Linked DNA regions of Sporosarcina pasteurii. Each later gene encodes a partner of the first gene's protein in a complex. Links are inferred from orthologs where the notes say so. Each region holds a gene or a part of one and is shown in the gene's direction. Other genes may lie near its edges. The genes, in order: AB1H92_RS08845 and smc.

Region 1 (5,311 bases):
GAATTTTTGTTTAAACAAAGATTTCATCCAATGCCGTTTTGCCGTTTCACGGAAAGGCCGGACATCTGTGCTGCACATTTATTGGAAGGACATATTGCTATTATCGTTGATACCTCTCCATCCGTAATGCTTGTGCCGGCAACACTTTTGCAACATTTACAACATGCGGAAGAATATAGGCAGGCGCCGCTAATCGGTACGTTTGTAAGGTTAACGCGTTTTATAGGGGCTGCTTTAAGTTTAATACTTTTACCATTTTGGTATTTAGTTGCAACTGAGCAACATTATTTGCCCGATTTTCTAAGTTATATAGGGCCAAAGGATATTGGTGAAGTGCCCTTGTTGGTTCAGCTGCTTACGGCGGATGTGGGGATAGAAATACTGAGAATGGCGGCAATACATACGCCATCACCGTTATCCACTGCGATGGGACTTGTGGCAGCCATTGTGATTGGACAAGTGGCAATAGATGTTGGTTTGTTTACGCCTGAAGTTGTGTTGTATGTTGCAGTGAGTGCCATTTTAACTTTTGCGATACCATCTTTTGAACTGAGTATTACGACAAAAGTATTTAGGATCATAATCCTTCTTTCAACTGCGTTACTTGGGGCACCAGGATTTTTCCTATCGCTGGCTGTTCTATTCTATTATTTATGTTCATTGAAACCAATGAACGTGCCGTATATGTGGCCTGTTGTACCATTTTTCCCAAATGCCATGTTGCGGGTGTTAATTCGATTCCCGATGACTGCAGATGTGCCGCGACCATTTATCACGCACTCGCCAAATCGAGATCGACTCAAATAGAACTTTGCAAGTTCTCCTCAGTTTGTGATAAAATTCGAATAAGTTCAGAATAAAAAAGAGGGGGAGAGCCGCGATGCTTCTCTATGGAACACAAGAGGTCAATGAAAAAGGACATTTGACAATAGGCGGAGTGGACAGTGTTGATTTAGTGAACACATATGGCACTCCGCTTATTGCATATGATATTGCACTGTTTCGTGAACGTGCCCGAGCTTTTAAAGAAACCTTTCGAGCAGAAGGGATTCAGGCACAAGTGGCGTATGCAAGTAAAGCATTTTCATCCATTGCAATTTATGAAGTTGCACAACAAGAGGGGCTTTCTCTTGATGTTGTATCGGGCGGAGAACTTTATACAGCTGTGCAAGCTGGTTTTCCACGTGAACGAATTCATTTTCACGGAAACAATAAAAGTGAAGCGGAATTAGAATATGCTTTTGCTGAAAAAGTAGGCTGTATCGTTGTCGATAACTTTTCAGAAATCGAGTTGATTAAAAGAATTTCGGCAATGCGTAAACAAGAAATGGATGTACTCATTCGAGTGACACCTGGCGTTGAGGCGCATACGCATAACTATATAACGACAGGGCAAGAAGATTCAAAGTTTGGATTTGATTTGAAAAATGGACAAGCAGATGAGGCATTTTATCGACTGCATAATGTTGAATACATTCGAGTGTTAGGGATGCATTGCCATATCGGCTCTCAAATTTTTGAAACAACTGCATTTCGTTTCGCGGCAGAAGCGCTTATGAACAAAATGATTATGTGGCGCGATGAATATAACTTCATTTGCCGTGTATTAAATTTGGGTGGCGGTTTCGGCATTCGCTACACAGAAGAAGATGCACCACTCGCACCTGCTAAGTATGTAGAAGAAATGGCTTCCGTTGTATTATCGATGACCCGTCAACATCAATATCCAATGCCAGAAATCTGGATTGAGCCAGGCCGATCTCTAGTAGGAGATGCTGGCACTACGCTATACAGATTGGGAAGTATGAAAGAAGTTCCTGAAATACGTACATATGTCGCGGTGGATGGTGGGATGTCAGATAATATTCGACCGGCATTATACGGGGCGGAATATACAGCAGTGACCGCAAATCGAATGGATGAACCTCAAACAACTGAAGTAACGATTGCTGGAAAGTGTTGTGAGTCCGGAGATAAACTCATTGAACAAGCATTAATTGCGCGGCCTCAAGAAGATGATATTATTGCAACATTTTGTACAGGAGCGTATAGTTACTCAATGGCGAGCAATTACAATCGTTTGCCTCGACCAGCTGTTGTTTTTGTCGAAGATGGAATGCATCAACTCGTTATTCGCAGAGAAACCTACGAAGATATTACGAGACTTGACATTCCATTACAGGCAGTAAAGCGAGGGGACACAATTTGAGGAAGCGAAACATATTTTTATTCCTTGGCATTCTTGTCATGGGTCTTATATGGGGTGCAGTGTATTGGTACTTTATCGCACCATCATTTGGTCCTGGCTCAGGATCGTGATTTAGAAAATATAATTTGATAAATTCTTTAGCCAAAGGGCGGTAAAATTCCTGTCTAAAACCTTTTGAGGAATTTAGTAATTTTTGGAAGGTCAACTGCCCGTAAAGGCCCGATTGGTTCAACTAACAATCAGCGAAAAATCGTCGCTGATTGAAGTTTCACTTTATTAGAAAAGAAGGGATCCATACAGATGCTTATACGTTACAAAAAGACTTATGAGAAGATTGCAATGGGTCTGCTTTCGTACATGCCAGAGGATCAAAGTGTGAAAGCATTGCAAGAGACAATTCAACAATATGAGACGGATGATTTGTGGGAATTGTATCTTTGGAAAGACGGAGAAGATTTTATAGGCCTACTAGGGATTGAAATGGGCATAGATACTTTTACTTTACAGCATTTATCTGTAAACCCGTCGTTTCGAGGAGAAGGATTTGGTAAGGAAATGGTTCAAGCAATACAAGATCGTTACCCAGATAAGAAATGTCAAAGCACTGAAGTTACAGAGTCATTTTTAAAAAAATGTACGCAAGAGGAAAGTGGAGGGGCAGATAACTAACGTCTGCCCTTCTTTTTTTCGTTCCGAAGACGAATAATTTCGGTCCGATCTCGTAAGATATGTTTATGGATGATGGCATCACTCTCTAAAGGTAAAAGTTTCATGAGCGGCTCTTCCGCCTCAACAAGCGCATGAAGTTTAGGTGAAGTAACTGAAATGGAAAAGCTAGCAAAAGGTTGCTCACGCTCAATCTCATCAATACTCTTCTTCACATGACTATAGAGGGATGGAAAATCAATACCTTCAGTATAATCAATATAGCGTTCAGATATTATATTAAATTTATCTTTCGCTTTTTTTAAGGTTCGTAGTGCTCCAATGCGATTACCTCTACGCCAATGATACAATCCAGTTGAAAGCAAAATATATCCTGTCAGTGGATGTTCTTTCGTTCTCCCCGGGAATGTATTCCAATATTCTTCGAGTACTTCATGACATTCAAAAAAATCTTGATTCTTATTAAAATAAACAATAAACTTTACAAAGTATGGATGATATAACGGTTTCAAATTATCATATCCTTTAACTGTGAGATGGGTAGGTGGTACGACATGTCCTATAAAGTTCGACTAGAAGTATTTGAAGGACCTTTAGATTTATTGCTCCATTTAATTAACCGATTGGAAATCGATATTTATGATATTCCAATGGCGGAGTTAACAGAACAGTATATCGAACATTTGCATGCAATGCGCGTATTACAGCTTGACGAATTAAGTGAGTATCTCGTATTGGCAGCAACTTTAATAGAAATTAAAAGTAAAATGCTCCTTCCTATACATGAAGATGAAGCGTTTGGTGATGAGGACAACTTTGAATTAGAGGAAGATCCACGTGATGAACTTGTCGCACGTTTAATTGAATACCGCAAGTATAAAGAAGCTGCCGAAAGCTTAAAAGATTCTGCGGACGACCGAGCTGAATATTTCACAAAGCCGCCAGAAGACATCGCGCAATATGGCGAGGTTGTTTCTGTCGGTCAAGAAGAAAGTTTAAATGTTTATGACCTCATCGGTGCATTTCAAAAAATGATGGACCGGAATCGACTTCGTGCGCCTCTTACCGCTAGTATAACAAAAACAGAGCAGTCTGTTGGTGAGAAGATGGATAACATCATGGAGAAGCTCGTCAAAAGCGGTGGTAGTTGTGATTTTTATGCGCTATTAGAAAGTAGAGATACGGGGGAGCTTGTGATTACATTCATGTCATTATTGGAATTAATGTTACGGGGGGATATTATTGTTATCCAAAACGATAATTTTGAAAATTTGACGGTATCGTATTTGAAAGAAGGCGAAAGTGTTGTGCATGAATAAAAGGTTATTAGGAATGATTGAAAGTTTTTTATTTATTGCAGGTGATGAGGGACTGACATTGAAACAACTCACCGCATTAACTGCTGAAGATGAAGCAACAGTGCTTCAAGCGCTTCAAGATTTACTAGATACTTACGAAGAAGAAATATATAGAGGAATCACATTAAAGCATTACGGTGGAGCGTATCGCCTCGTGACAAAGGCAGAGTTTGCTGAGGATATTAAAAGGTTACTGGAAAATCCTTCTCCCCAAACAATTACAAAGGCTTCGCTTGAGGTGCTGGCCATTATTGCGTATAAACAACCTGTGACGCGAGTAGAAATAGATGATCTTCGAGGTGTTAAAAGTGAGGGGCCATTACATACACTAATTTCAAGAGGATTTATTATGGAGAAAGGTCGATCGGAAGGAACTGGGCGTGCGATTTTATATGGCACAACAGATTTATTCCTTGATCGATTTGGTCTCAAATCTATTGCAGATTTACCTCCGCTTAAGTTAGAAGAAGATGACGAGGTAGAAAGTAATGATTTATTCATGACACAATTTCAAGAAGCATTTGAAATCGACAATGACGGAGGAGGAAATGATACTTGAAGCGGGCAAGTATTCTTGTCTTATTAGTTTCATTGTTTGTTCTATTCGGTGGTAAAACGGTGAAGGCAGGGTCTTCTTGGGCGGTAATTGACGCAGATACAGGGAGATTATTAATGGGTTCCAATGAAAATCTCCAACTGCCGATTGCAAGCTTAACTAAAGTTTGGACTGCTTTTACTTTGTTGGAAAGCGGTGTTCCACTTGGGGAAACGACAATTTCATCAGCCGCTGCATCTGCAGAAGGATCATCGATTTACTTGGAACACGGTACGAAAGTTGATGTTGAAAGTCTTTTATACGGACTCATGCTTCGTTCAGGAAATGACGCCGCGTATGCACTCGCGGAATATGGGGGCGGCTCATTAGAAGGTTTTGTCGATTTGATGAATGAAAAGGCATTGTATTACGGATTAAATGATACTTATTTTACAAATCCATCTGGCTTGCATGACGATAGGCATTTATCTACAGCTTATGAAACAGCATTAATGATGCGCTATGCCATGCAAAATGAAAAGT
Region 2 (12,745 bases), 230 kb from region 1 along the record:
GATCGACTTGAATGTGGAATTCCGGAATTACGTAAACGTTTGAAGCAAGTCGCTACACAGACAATGGCCGGAGAAGTAAAGTCTTTAGGGTCAGATGAAGTGATTGGCGATATTATTGATATTAAACTCGATGCTAGCGCCATCTCGATTTTTGATGTGACTGCGGACCATGTTTTTCAACGAAATGGAATTGCTAGAGGGCATCATTTGTTCGCACAAGCAAATTCACTAGCTGTTGCGGTCATGGATGATGACCTGGCATTGACAGTTAAATCCAATATTGAATTTCTTAAACCTGTCAAAGCCGGTGATAGAGTTGTTGCACGTGCAGAAGTAATCAAGGAAACTGTAAAAGAGAGACGTACCTTGGTTAAAGTAGAGTCAACTGTAGGTGATGTTCTTGTATTTACAGGACAATTCTATATGTACCGCACGACGGATAAGAAGCAGGAGGATAAACAATGATTATTGCTTTAGATGGAATGGGTGGCGACCATGCGCCAGGCGAGATTATTCAAGGTGCATTGGAAAGTTTGAATGAATTTACAGATATACATATACATATTTATGGTGATGAAGAAAAGATGGCGCCTTATTTACAAAAGCATGAACGTTTAAAGGTCATTCATTGTGCGGAAGTTATTGAGCCAGATGATGAACCTGTTCGTGCAATTCGCCGAAAAAAAGATGCGTCGATGGTACGCATGGCGCAAGCAGTTAAGGAAAATGAAGCGAATGCGGGCGTTTCGGCGGGAAACACTGGAGCACTCATGGCGGCAGGCCTATTTATTGTCGGTAGAATTGATGGGATTGAGAGACCAGCACTTGCACCGACGCTACCAACAGTAGACGGCCAAGGCTTTGTTATGCTGGATCTCGGTGCAAATGCTGACGCGAAGCCGGAGCATCTTGGTCAATATGCCGTAATGGGAAGTATTTACGCAGAAAAAGTTCGCAGCATTGCAACGCCTCGAGTTGGGCTGTTAAATATTGGGACAGAAGAAGGCAAAGGAAACGAATTAACGAAAGCAGCGTTTGATATTCTTTCGGAAGCGCCTATCAACTTTATTGGAAACGTTGAAGCCCGTGATCTATTAATGGGAGCGGCCGATGTAATTGTAACAGACGGCTTTACAGGCAATATGGTATTGAAAACAATTGAAGGAACTGCACTTGGCTTTTTCACAATGCTTAAAGAAGTGTATATGTCCTCGATGAAAACTAAACTATCTGCTGCACTTGTGAAGAACGAGTTAGGCGGATTGAAAAATAAAATGGATTACTCCGAATATGGCGGTGCAGGGTTATTTGGCCTAAAAGCTCCAATTATTAAAGCGCATGGCTCGTCAAATGCCCGTGCAATTTATAATGCAATTCGCCAAGCAAGAACAATGGTGCAATATGAAGTGACAGAAACGATTCATGAAACGATTGGGAAGGGGTTAACAAAATGACGAAGATTGCTTTCGTATTTCCTGGACAAGGTTCTCAGAAAGTAGGAATGGGTACTGAGTTAGTAGAGAATCATGAGCAGAGTAAAGAGTTTTTTACGAATGCTGACCGTGTACTAGGCTTTTCATTAAGTGAACTAATTGAAGAAGGGCCTCAGGAAGAATTGACAGTTACTTACAATGCGCAACCTGCATTGTTAACTGTAGGCGCGATGATTGCGAGTCGCTTAAAAGAAGAAGGAATTCAACCAGATTATACAGCAGGCCATAGTCTTGGTGAGTATACAGCGCTCGTAGCTTCAGGTGTTCTTACGTTTGAAGAAGGTGTATTAGCTGTTCATAAACGTGGTTTGTATATGAATGAAGCAGTACCAGCAGGTGTTGGTGCGATGGCGGCTATCCTTGGATTGGATGCTGAAACGGTATCCGAAATTACGAATAAGATTACAGAGAGCGGGGATGCTGTACAACCAGCGAATTTGAACTGCCCTGGCCAAATCGTCATTTCCGGAACGAAAGCAGGCGTTGAAAAAGCTTGTCACGAATTAAAAGAAGCGGGAGCTAGAAGAGCCATTCCGTTAGATGTGAGTGGTCCATTCCACTCTTCGCTTATGAAGCCGGCTGCTGAGAAACTTAAGGCGACGCTTGATGAAATTACAATGCATGACGCAACACCACCAATCATTGCGAATGTTAATGCGGAGATTGTTGAGGATAGCAACCAGTTAAAGGATTTACTCGTCGAACAGTTATATTCTCCAGTACGTTGGGAAGATTCTGTTCGAACAATGCTAGAAAATGGTGTGACACATTTTATCGAATGTGGGCCAGGTAAAGTGTTGAGTGGCTTAATTAAGAAGATTGATAGAAAAGCAACCGTGTTATCGGTTTACGATGAGCAATCATTAGCGGAAGTATTGGAAGCTTCGAAAGGGTGGTCAAAGTGAGTAGATTTGAAGGGAAATCAGCAATCGTCACAGGTGCTTCGCGCGGTATTGGGCGTGAAATTGCACTTCAGTTAGGGCGTGAAGGCGCTAAAGTAGTGGTCAACTATAGCGGCAGTAAAGAAAAAGCAGAAGAAGTTGTTCAACTAATTCAAGAAGCAGGCGGAGAAGCATTTGCAATCCAAGCAGATGTGTCTAACGCGGATAGTGTGACAAACTTAGTGGACGAGACAATTGCAACATTCGGTTCAATTGATATACTTGTAAATAACGCTGGAATTACAAAAGATAATTTGCTCATGCGAATGAAAGAAGACGAGTGGGATGATGTCATTGACATTAACTTAAAAGGCGTTTTCCTCTGCACGAAAGGTGTTACACGTCAAATGATGCGCCAACGTGCAGGTAAAATTGTCAATGTTGCTTCCATCGTTGGTGTTTCAGGAAATCCAGGACAAGCAAATTATGTGGCGGCAAAAGCAGGGGTAATCGGATTAACGAAGACGTCAGCGAAAGAATTGGCATCACGTAATATCTATGTCAATGCAGTAGCGCCAGGATTTATTACAACAGAAATGACCGATGCATTAAGCGAAGATGTAAAAGAACAAATGCTTGCGACGATTCCATTAGCGAAACTAGGGAATGCTGAACATGTCGCTAAGACTGTGTTATTCTTACTATCGGAAGACGCAGATTATATTACAGGACAAACCATCCATGTTGACGGCGGAATGGTGATGTAAGTAGTGAAGGGGAGCGCCTTTCACATAGTTATATCCAGTTTCGAAGCCTATGCTTTTACTATCCAGCTTCAGCGCCTAGAGACTCGGGTCATAAGTCGTTTCGGCTGTGCGGCAAAGAGCGCCGCTTCGCCAAACCGCCTTATGCCTGTCGTCTCTGACCAGGCGCTTACGCTTTTACTTAATCATTGAGGGGAGGTGACAAATTTGGCAACAGTAACTGAACGAGTAACTAAAGTAATCGTAGACCGTCTAGGTGTCGATGAAAGCGAAGTTAAAGCAGAAGCATCTTTCCGTGATGATCTCGGTGCAGATTCACTAGACGTAGTTGAGCTTGTAATGGAATTAGAAGATGAGTTCGATATGGAGATTTCTGATGATGATGCAGAGAAAATTGCAACTGTCGGCGATGCAGTTTCATATATCGAAACAAAAGTGAACTAATTAGAAGCTAATGCAATTTAGCTGAGGCGCTTTTATCCTTTTCCTTTGAAATGGATGGAAGCGTCTCTTTTTTACTTTGCAACTGGTCGTTGAAAAAGGTAAAATTATATACATTACGTAGGAAAGGCAGAATCGTTCTTATGACAAGTAAACGTACAACAACGAATCCTAAAATGATCCTTCCACAAACAGTTCGAAAAGACTTTGAGGAATTGCAACGAAAACTTGCGATTCAATTTGAGGAAGTGTCACTTTTATACAATGCATTTACGCATTCATCATATGTGAATGAGCATCGAAGAAAAAAATATACGGATAATGAGCGACTTGAATTTTTAGGGGATGCAGTGTTAGAGTTAGGTGTTTCCCAGTTTCTTTATACGACTGAACCTACGATGAGTGAAGGTGAATTGACAAAGTTAAGGGCTGCAATTGTTTGTGAACCAGCACTTGTTTCCTTTGCGAATGAACTTGAATTTGGTCGTTATGTTCTTTTAGGTAAAGGGGAAGAACAGACAGGTGGAAGAACACGTCCGGCTCTCTTAGCAGATGTTTTTGAAGCTTTCATCGGTGCGCTATACACTGATCAAGGCATGGAAGCAGTAACCGCATTTCTTGAAAAAGTAGTATTTCCAAAAGTAAGTGTCGGTGCTTTTTCGCATGTGATGGATTATAAAAGTCGGTTACAGGAAATTGTCCAACAAACGAATAATGGACAGCTTCATTATGAAGTAGTAGAGGAAAAGGGCCCTGCCCATGCAAAAGTATTTATCACTGTTGTACAGTTAGATGAAGAAACACTCGGTACCGGAAAAGGTAGGTCGAAGAAAGAAGCAGAGCAGGAAGCGGCCCGACATGCAATTGCAGAACTTAAGAGCTAGCAGGTTGAGGAGAAGATTTAGATGTTTTTAAAAAGGCTTGAAATAATAGGGTTCAAATCATTTGCAGAACGTATAGGTGTAGATTTCGTGCCAGGCGTTACAGCTGTCGTCGGACCCAATGGTAGTGGAAAAAGTAATATTACCGATGCGATCCGTTGGGTATTAGGCGAACAATCGGCGAAATCTTTACGTGGTGCCAAGATGGAAGATGTGATTTTTGCGGGGAGTGATTCTAGAAAGCCACTTAACTTTGCAGAAGTCACGTTAATTCTTGATAATAGTAAAGGTTTGTTTCCCCTAGATTACACTGAAATTAGCGTTACGCGACGTGTCTTTCGCTCTGGTGAAAGTATTTATTTATTAAATAGGCAGCAATGCAGATTAAAAGACATTACGGATGTATTTATGGATTCTGGACTTGGGAAAGAAGCATTTTCGATTATTTCTCAAGGACGCGTCGATGAAATCTTAAATAGCCGTCCGGAAGATCGCAGAAATATTTTTGATGAAGCTGCAGGCGTATTAAAATATAGAACAAGGAAACGTAAAGCAGAACATAAACTGTTTGAGACATCAGATAATCTCGACCGCGTGCTTGATATATTAAAAGAACTTGATATTAGAATAGAGCCGCTTAAAGAACAGGCTGAAGCGGCTAAAAAGCACGCGGAAATCTCTGGAGATGTTCGAGAAGCGGATATATTACTACTCAATTACGATGCCAGAAAGTTACATGAAAAATTGCGAGAAAAGTTGATAGCCGTAGAAAAACAACGTGCGGAAAAAGAAGTATTAGCTGAGGCGATAGAAAAAAATGAAGTTGAATCTTCCGCGATAAAAAAGCTACTGGATCAGCAAGAGGAAAAATTTGAATCATTGCAACAAAAACTTGTCCAAGTAAGCGCAGAAACTGAAAAGTGGGAAGGTAGGCGTCTCTTATCCGTCGAGAAGGAACGAAATGCTAGTTTACAAATCGAACGGGTGCAGACTGAATTTACGAGCGCAAAAGCTGAACAGGCGGATTTAGAAGAAAAAATAAAAGAATCCTATAATAATGTAACTGTCCTAAATAAAGAATATGAAGAAGTAAAAGCGGAGATAAAAGACACATCTCAAATGTTGACTCGCTCTGTTAAAGAAACTGAGCATGAGATTGAAGAGTTAAAGTCATCTTATATTGACGGACTTAATGAAGAAGCGACCATTCGAAATGAACTAAAGCATATCGAGGAACGTCTATTGGGGGAAAAAACATCTTCTCAGAAAATTAATGAGCAGACGGTATCCTTAAGAAATAGATTAGAAGCGTTAAATGCGGATAAGAAACTTAAAGTACAAGCATTAGACCGTATAAAGAAATCAGCAAAAGAAGCATCAAAAAACTATACAAACGATGCAATTGAATTAAAAAAGCATGAAGATGATTTAAGAAGTAAACAAGAGCTACTTCAAAAAGCTCATAATAAACAACATGAAATGCAAGGCCGTTTACGTGCGTTGCAAAGCTTAGAGGCGGATTTCTCAGGGTTTTATTCAGGTGTAAAAGAAGTACTTGTCGCACGTGAAGCTGGAAAATTAGTCGGTATAGAAGGTGCTGTAGCCGAACTAATCACTGTTGAAAATGATTATGTTAAAGCGGTTGAAACAGCACTCGGTGGAGCTATGCAGCATATCGTAACCTCTTCCGAAGTGAATGCTAGAAAAGCAATTGGTTATTTAAAAACACAAAACAAAGGAAGAGCGACATTTCTTCCGTTAGATGTGATGCGTTCTCGAAAAATCCAACAATCTACTATCCAAACGATAGCCCAACATCCAGAATTTGTCGGGATTGCTGATGGACTCATTCGCGTCGAACCGACTTATAAAATCATTGCTGAAAATTTACTAGGAAATGTTCTTGTTGCTTCATCCCTCGCCGGAGCTTCCGCGATTGCTAAGGCTTTAAATTATCGTTACCGTGTTGTAACTTTAGATGGCGATATTGTGAATGCGGGTGGATCGCTCACGGGTGGTGGCGCTCAAGGTCGTTCCTCAGTATTTTCTAGAAGGGCTGAACTTGAAACGTTAACAAAACAAGTTGAGCAAATGTCTGCCTCTATTGAAAGAGGGAACAAATCGATTAGTGACACGAAATTGAAAGTCGCTGAGTATATGCAGAACGTAGAGCATTTCCGCAAACAATCTGAAGCTTTACAACTAGAAATGGCCACTGCCGAAGCAGATGTCCGTGAATGCGATATGGCCATACATACTGTTAAAAGCGAATTAGAAGCAGTTGAGATTGGTCGAATTGGAGCTGAAACAGCTGGTTCGGAATTAATGGACAAGAAAAATGAACTGGAAACAGCTCATGCAACGTTAAAAAAGACGCTTGAATCGTTACAAGCAGAAATTACAAAGCTAGAACGTCTTGCTAGAGATTGGCGAAATGAAGAAGCCGCACTTACGGCCCAGTTAACAGAACTCCGGGAGCGAGCGGCAATTTTACGTGAACAACTTTCCTACCAAAACAGAGCGATAACAGATATGGAAGCGTCCAATCAGGCTTCGATTGATAAAATGAACTTGTTACAACAAGAGTTAGAATACTTAACAGATGAAGAGCGAGAACATGTAACAGCTGAAGAGATAGCCGCACAAATTGAGCGTTCAGCAAAAGATAAACAACAAATTGAAAAATCGATTGCTGAAGTGAGAAAAAGTCGTTCAGAAATTGTCGTTCAAAAAAATCATCAAGAAACACATTTACGCCAACTGCGCGATCATGCAGAGAAACTAAATGCGACACTTCATGAACAAACCATTGAGTTATCCCGACTTGAAGTGACTTATGAAACGATTACTCAAAAATTGCTTCATGAATACGGGTTACGACCAGACGATGAATTAAGTTTAGACTTTGATGAACAAGAGAAACGCAATCAATTGGCTAGATTAAAGCAAGAAGTTAAAAGTATAGGCCCCATTAATCCAAGCGCAGTGCAAGAGTATGAAGAAGTGTCTGAACGTCATCAGTTTTTAACTGCACAGCGTAATGATTTATTAGAGGCGAAAGAGACTTTGCAAGAAGCGATGTCGGAAATGGATCATGAGATGAGTATCCGTTTTTCAGCAACATTCGATGCCGTGCAAAATCAATTTAGACATGTGTTTAAAGAAATGTTCGGAGGCGGAAATGCTGACCTGATTCTTACAGATCCGACTGATTTACTGCATACGGGTATTGATATCGTTGCTAGACCGCCAGGCAAAAAGATGCAAAACTTAAGTCTTTTATCTGGCGGAGAAAGGGCGCTTACAGCGATTTCGCTACTATTTTCCATCATAGAAGTGCGTCCTGTGCCGTTTTGTATATTAGATGAGGTTGAAGCCGCACTTGATGAAGCGAATGTCATTAGATATAGCAACTATTTAAAAAAGTTCTCAGATAAGACGCAGTTTATTGTCATCACGCATAGGAAAGGTACAATGGAAGGCGCAGATGTTTTATATGGAATTACAATGCAAGAATCAGGCGTTTCCAAACTAATTTCCGTTAAATTATCGGAAGTACCCGAAGAAGTGATGATGTAATCAGAAGAGAGGGGTTAGAAAATGTCATTTTTTAGAAGGTTAAAAGAAAAGATTACTGGAACGAACGAAGCAGTTACTGAAAAGTTTAAAGAAGGACTGACGAAAACACGCGACCAGTTTACATCTAAAGTTAATGATCTTGTCGCTCGGTTTAGGGAAGTGGATGAAGAGTTTTTTGAAGAACTCGAGGATCTACTTTTACAAGCAGACGTTGGATTTGAAACAGTTATGGAACTTATTGATGAATTAAAACTTGAAGTGCAAAGGAAAAACATCAAAAATACGGAGGGCATCCAATCTGTTATTTCTCAAAAACTTGTAGAGATTTATAAAGCGGGTGAGGAGAGCAATGGAGAGCTCAATTTACAAGAGGAAGGATTATCCGTCATCTTAATGGTCGGTGTAAATGGTGTTGGGAAAACTACGACGATTGGAAAGCTAGCTTCTCGTTTTAAAGCAGAAGGTAAATCTGTCATGTTAGCAGCTGGAGATACGTTCCGTGCGGGGGCAATCGATCAATTAGTCGTATGGGGTGAGCGAACAGGGGTAGAAGTCATTCGCCAATCTGAAGGCTCAGACCCGGCGGCAGTTATGTACGATGCAATTCGTGCAGCCAAAAATCGAAACGTTGATATTTTAATTTGTGATACGGCAGGCCGACTTCAAAATAAGGTGAACTTGATGAATGAGTTGGAAAAAGTGCATCGTGTCATCGATCGTGAAGTTCCTGGGGCTCCCCATGAAGTATTGCTTGCGCTAGATGCAACGACAGGCCAAAATGCACTTGTTCAAGCACAAACATTCCAAGAGGCAACTAATGTATCAGGGATTGTGTTAACGAAACTTGACGGTACAGCAAAAGGTGGAATTGTCTTAGCAATCAAAAATAAGTTAAATATTCCAGTGAAGTTTGTCGGCCTTGGCGAAGGTGTCGATGACTTACAACCGTTTGATCCAGAGAAGTATGTCTATGGATTATTTGCTGAAGGGCTCGAACAAGAGGTTGAGGAAGAAGACAAGTAAAATAGCTTGACAGCATGAAGAGTTCATACTATGCTTTACGTTGGAATAAAAAGTTGAGGTGGCAAAAATGTCGCTCGTAAAAACGACACGTGTTAACTTCCTTTTTGATTTTTATCAATCACTTTTGACAGATAAGCAGAGAACATATATGAAATTATATTATCTGGAAGACTTGTCACTAGGGGAAATAGCTGATGAGCACAATGTATCTAGACAAGCGGTGTATGATAATGTTCGACGGACGGAAGCAATGTTAGAAGACTATGAACAAAAATTAAATTTGTTTTCCAAATTTCAAAGGCGATTAGAAATCATTGAAAAGATGGAGAAAATGTTAGTAGATGAATCAGCTCAATCAGAAGAGATAAAGCGTTTATTGGACGCATTAAAAGATCATGAGTAGGAGGCGTCGCCATGGCATTTGAAGGATTAGCTGAGAGGCTACAAGGAACGCTCCAAAAAATTAGGGGCAAAGGGAAAGTCAACGAAGCAGACGTTAAAGAGATGATGCGTGAAGTTCGTTTTGCACTTATTGAAGCGGACGTTAACTTAAAGGTCGTTCGTGAATTCGTAAAAAAAGTAAGTGAAAAGGCTGTTGGGCAAGATGTGTTAAAAAGCTTAACGCCTGGACAGCAAGTTGTAAAAATTGTTCAAGATGAATTAACGAATTTAATGGGTGGCGAACAAGAGCCAATCCAATTCGCTAGAAAAGCACCAACCGTTATTATGATGGTCGGTTTACAAGGTGCCGGTAAGACGACAACTACCGGAAAGCTTGCTGCATTATTACGTAAACGTCATAATAAAAAGCCGCTCCTTGTTGCAGCAGACGTTTATCGACCGGCCGCAATTCAGCAATTAGAAACACTTGGCAAACAATTAACGATACCAGTGTTCTCGCTGGGAACGGATATTTCGCCTGTGGACATTGTAAGGCAAGCGTTGGAACAGGCAGAAAAAGAACATCATGATGTTGTCATTGTCGATACAGCAGGTAGATTGCATGTTGACGAAACATTAATGCAAGAACTTAAAGATATCCAAGAACTGGCCACTCCTGATGAAGTCTTTCTTGTTGTCGATGCAATGACGGGGCAAGATGCTGTCAACGTAGCGCAAAACTTCAATGAGACAGTTGGAATTTCTGGTGTTGTGTTAACGAAACTTGATGGTGATACAAGAGGTGGAGCTGCGCTTTCAATCCGTTCTGTAACAGAGAAACCGATTAAATTTGTCGGGGTTGGTGAACACATGGATGCCCTTGAACCATTCCACCCAGAAAGAATGGCTTCGAGAATCCTTGGGATGGGTGATGTTATGTCACTTATTGAAAAAGCCCAAGCAAATGTGGATGAAGAAAAAGCGAAGGAAATGGAAGAGAAATTCCGTACCCAGACCTTTACGCTTGATGATTTCTTAGACCAATTACAACAAGTGAAAAAAATGGGTCCGCTTGATGAGTTATTGAAAATGATGCCAGGTGCCAATAAAATCAAAGGCTTGGAAAATGCTCAAGTAGATGAGAAGCAGATGGGACGCGTTGAGGCAGTTATCCAATCGATGACGCCTGCGGAACGTACTACACCCGAAATTATTAATGCAAACAGACGTAGACGTATTGCAAAAGGATCGGGTACATCTATTCAAGAAGTAAACCGTTTGTTAAAACAGTTTAACGATATGAAGAAAATGGTTAAACAGATGACAAATATGCAACAAAAAGGAAATAAACGTATGAAAATGCCTGGTCTCGACTCTTTTTTTAGGTGAGAAACGATGATTTGAAAATAATTTTAAGGTGTTAAGAGAAAACACTTTACAAACACAAAAAAGCTTGTTAATATAAGTTCTTGTGTGAAACTATTCGGAGGTGCAATAAAAAATGGCAGTTAAAATTCGTTTAAAACGTATGGGAGCTAAGAAAACTCCTTTCTATCGTATTGTAGTAGCAGATTCACGTTCACCACGTGACGGTCGTCAAATCGAGACAGTTGGAACGTACAATCCACTTACAAGCCCGGTAGAGTTAAAAATCGATGAAGAGCTAGCGCTAAAGTGGCTACAGAACGGTGCACAACCATCTGACACAGTGCGCAACCTGTTTTCTGACCAAGGCATCATGGAAAAATTCCATAATGCTAAACATGGTAAATAATCAGGAGGGGTAGACATGAAGCAGCTGATTGAAACGATTGTTAAACCATTAGTCGATTATCCTGACGACGTTCAGATAACGATGGATGAACGGGAAAGCAGAGTTACGTATAAACTTTCCGTTAATGCCGAAGATATGGGTAAAGTAATCGGAAAGCAAGGACGCGTTGCGAAAGCAATCCGCACGATTGTTTATTCAGCAGCAGGCAGTCACCACGGAAAAAGAGTTTTTGTCGATATTATAGATTGATATTGAAAAGGAAGGAGCTTAAGGTTCCTTCCTTTTTAAAATTTATTTAACAGTTTAACTTGAATCAGCAGGGAGTTTGAACTCCCTGCTGATTCAAGTTAAGCCTCCGGCGGATGTCAGGGATTTTGAAAGGAGTTAAGGAAGGCAACCTAAGAGCGCCGCGTCCTGCGGCAACGGTTGCATGACCAACATCGTGTTGGCCTCAATTCAAAATCCCGACGCAATTACGCCGAGGCGTAATTGATATAAGGAAGGTGTAAATGATGAACTGGTATAACGTAGGAAAGATTGTCAACACGCATGGTGTTCGCGGAGAGGTCCGTGTAATGTCCCGTACAGATTTTCCTGAAGAGCGATATGCAATTGGAAGTAAATTAGGGCTTTTCTTACCTAAAAGTAAACAACCTATCCACTTAACTGTAGCAACACATCGAAAACATAAAAATTTCGATTTACTAACGTTTGAAAACCATTCAAATATCAACGATGTAGAAAAGTACCGCGATGGTATCTTAAAAGTGTCAGAAGAGCATCTTGGGGAGTTAGATGAGCATGAATTTTATTATCATGAAATCATCGGTTGCAATGTAGTTGATCTTGAAGGTAGAGAAATTGGAAAAGTTACCGAGATCATTTCTACGGGGGCTAATGATGTTTGGAGTGTGAAGCCTGAAACTGGAAAGACACATTATATTCCATACATTGAGGACGTTGTCAAAGAGGTCGATATCGACAATAAAAAAATTGTGATTGATCCCCTTGAAGGATTGTTATCATGATGAAAATAGATATTCTTAGTTTGTTTCCGGAAATGTTTGAAGGAGTTTTACATTCCTCGATCATGAAAAAAGCGCAAGAAAAAGAAGCGGTCGAGTTTGGTGTTACAGATTTCAGGGACTACTCAGAGAATAAACATCGTAAAGTGGATGATTATCCGTACGGCGGCGGGGCAGGAATGGTATTGAAACCTGAACCGTTATTTGCAGCGGTAGAAGCTGTTACGGAGGAAGTAACAGCCAAACCACGCGTTATTTTATTATGTCCGCAAGGAGAACGTTTTTCTCAAAGAAAAGCGGAGGAATTGGCAAAAGAAGAGCATTTAATATTTGTTTGTGGACATTACGAGGGGTATGACGAGCGAATTCGGGAAGAGCTTGTGACGGATGAAATCTCCCTTGGAGACTTCGTTTTAACAGGTGGAGAAATTGCAGCGATGGCCATTGTTGATAGTGTTGTCAGGCTTTTACCGAATGTACTCGGCAATACAGAGTCCTCTGTA

What was found.
Region 2: the proteins of AB1H92_RS08845 (region 1) and smc are in contact, whole or in part, in a crystal structure (PDB 3ZGX), measured with the Bacillus subtilis proteins. The link is inferred for Sporosarcina pasteurii from one-to-one orthologs.

Annotation. Positions count from the first base shown.
Region 1 is NZ_CP160452.1:1,892,910-1,898,220, reverse strand. What follows is about bases 2,385-5,311. They hold AB1H92_RS08845 (segregation/condensation protein A), read left to right. Parts: upstream 2,385-3,429; coding sequence 3,430-4,194; downstream 4,195-5,311. Other genes in these bases: AB1H92_RS08835 (D-alanyl-D-alanine carboxypeptidase family protein), read left to right, coding at 4,789-5,311; scpB (SMC-Scp complex subunit ScpB), read left to right, coding at 4,187-4,792; AB1H92_RS08850 (DUF309 domain-containing protein), read right to left, coding at 2,875-3,387; AB1H92_RS08855 (GNAT family N-acetyltransferase), read left to right, coding at 2,510-2,878. Also shown: AB1H92_RS08865 (spore germination protein), read left to right, coding at 1-807; lysA (diaminopimelate decarboxylase), read left to right, coding at 881-2,209. UniProt on the Bacillus subtilis protein: Participates in chromosomal partition during cell division. May act via the formation of a condensin-like complex containing Smc and ScpB that pull DNA away from mid-cell into both cell halves.
Region 2 is NZ_CP160452.1:2,117,207-2,129,951, reverse strand. What follows is about bases 4,086-8,239. They hold smc (chromosome segregation protein SMC), read left to right. Parts: upstream 4,086-4,484; coding sequence 4,485-8,039; downstream 8,040-8,239. Other genes in these bases: ftsY (signal recognition particle-docking protein FtsY), read left to right, coding at 8,061-8,239; rnc (ribonuclease III), read left to right, coding at 4,086-4,463. Outside these bases: transcription factor FapR, read left to right, coding at 1-465; phosphate acyltransferase PlsX, read left to right, coding at 462-1,454; fabD (ACP S-malonyltransferase), read left to right, coding at 1,451-2,398; fabG (3-oxoacyl-[acyl-carrier-protein] reductase), read left to right, coding at 2,395-3,141; AB1H92_RS10025 (acyl carrier protein), read left to right, coding at 3,346-3,582; more of rnc, read left to right, coding at 3,723-4,085; more of ftsY, read left to right, coding at 8,240-9,062; AB1H92_RS10005 (putative DNA-binding protein), read left to right, coding at 9,130-9,465; ffh (signal recognition particle protein), read left to right, coding at 9,477-10,832; rpsP (30S ribosomal protein S16), read left to right, coding at 10,945-11,217; AB1H92_RS09990 (KH domain-containing protein), read left to right, coding at 11,233-11,466; ribosome maturation factor RimM, read left to right, coding at 11,730-12,245; tRNA (guanosine(37)-N1)-methyltransferase TrmD, read left to right, coding at 12,245-12,745. UniProt on the Bacillus subtilis protein: Required for chromosome condensation and partitioning.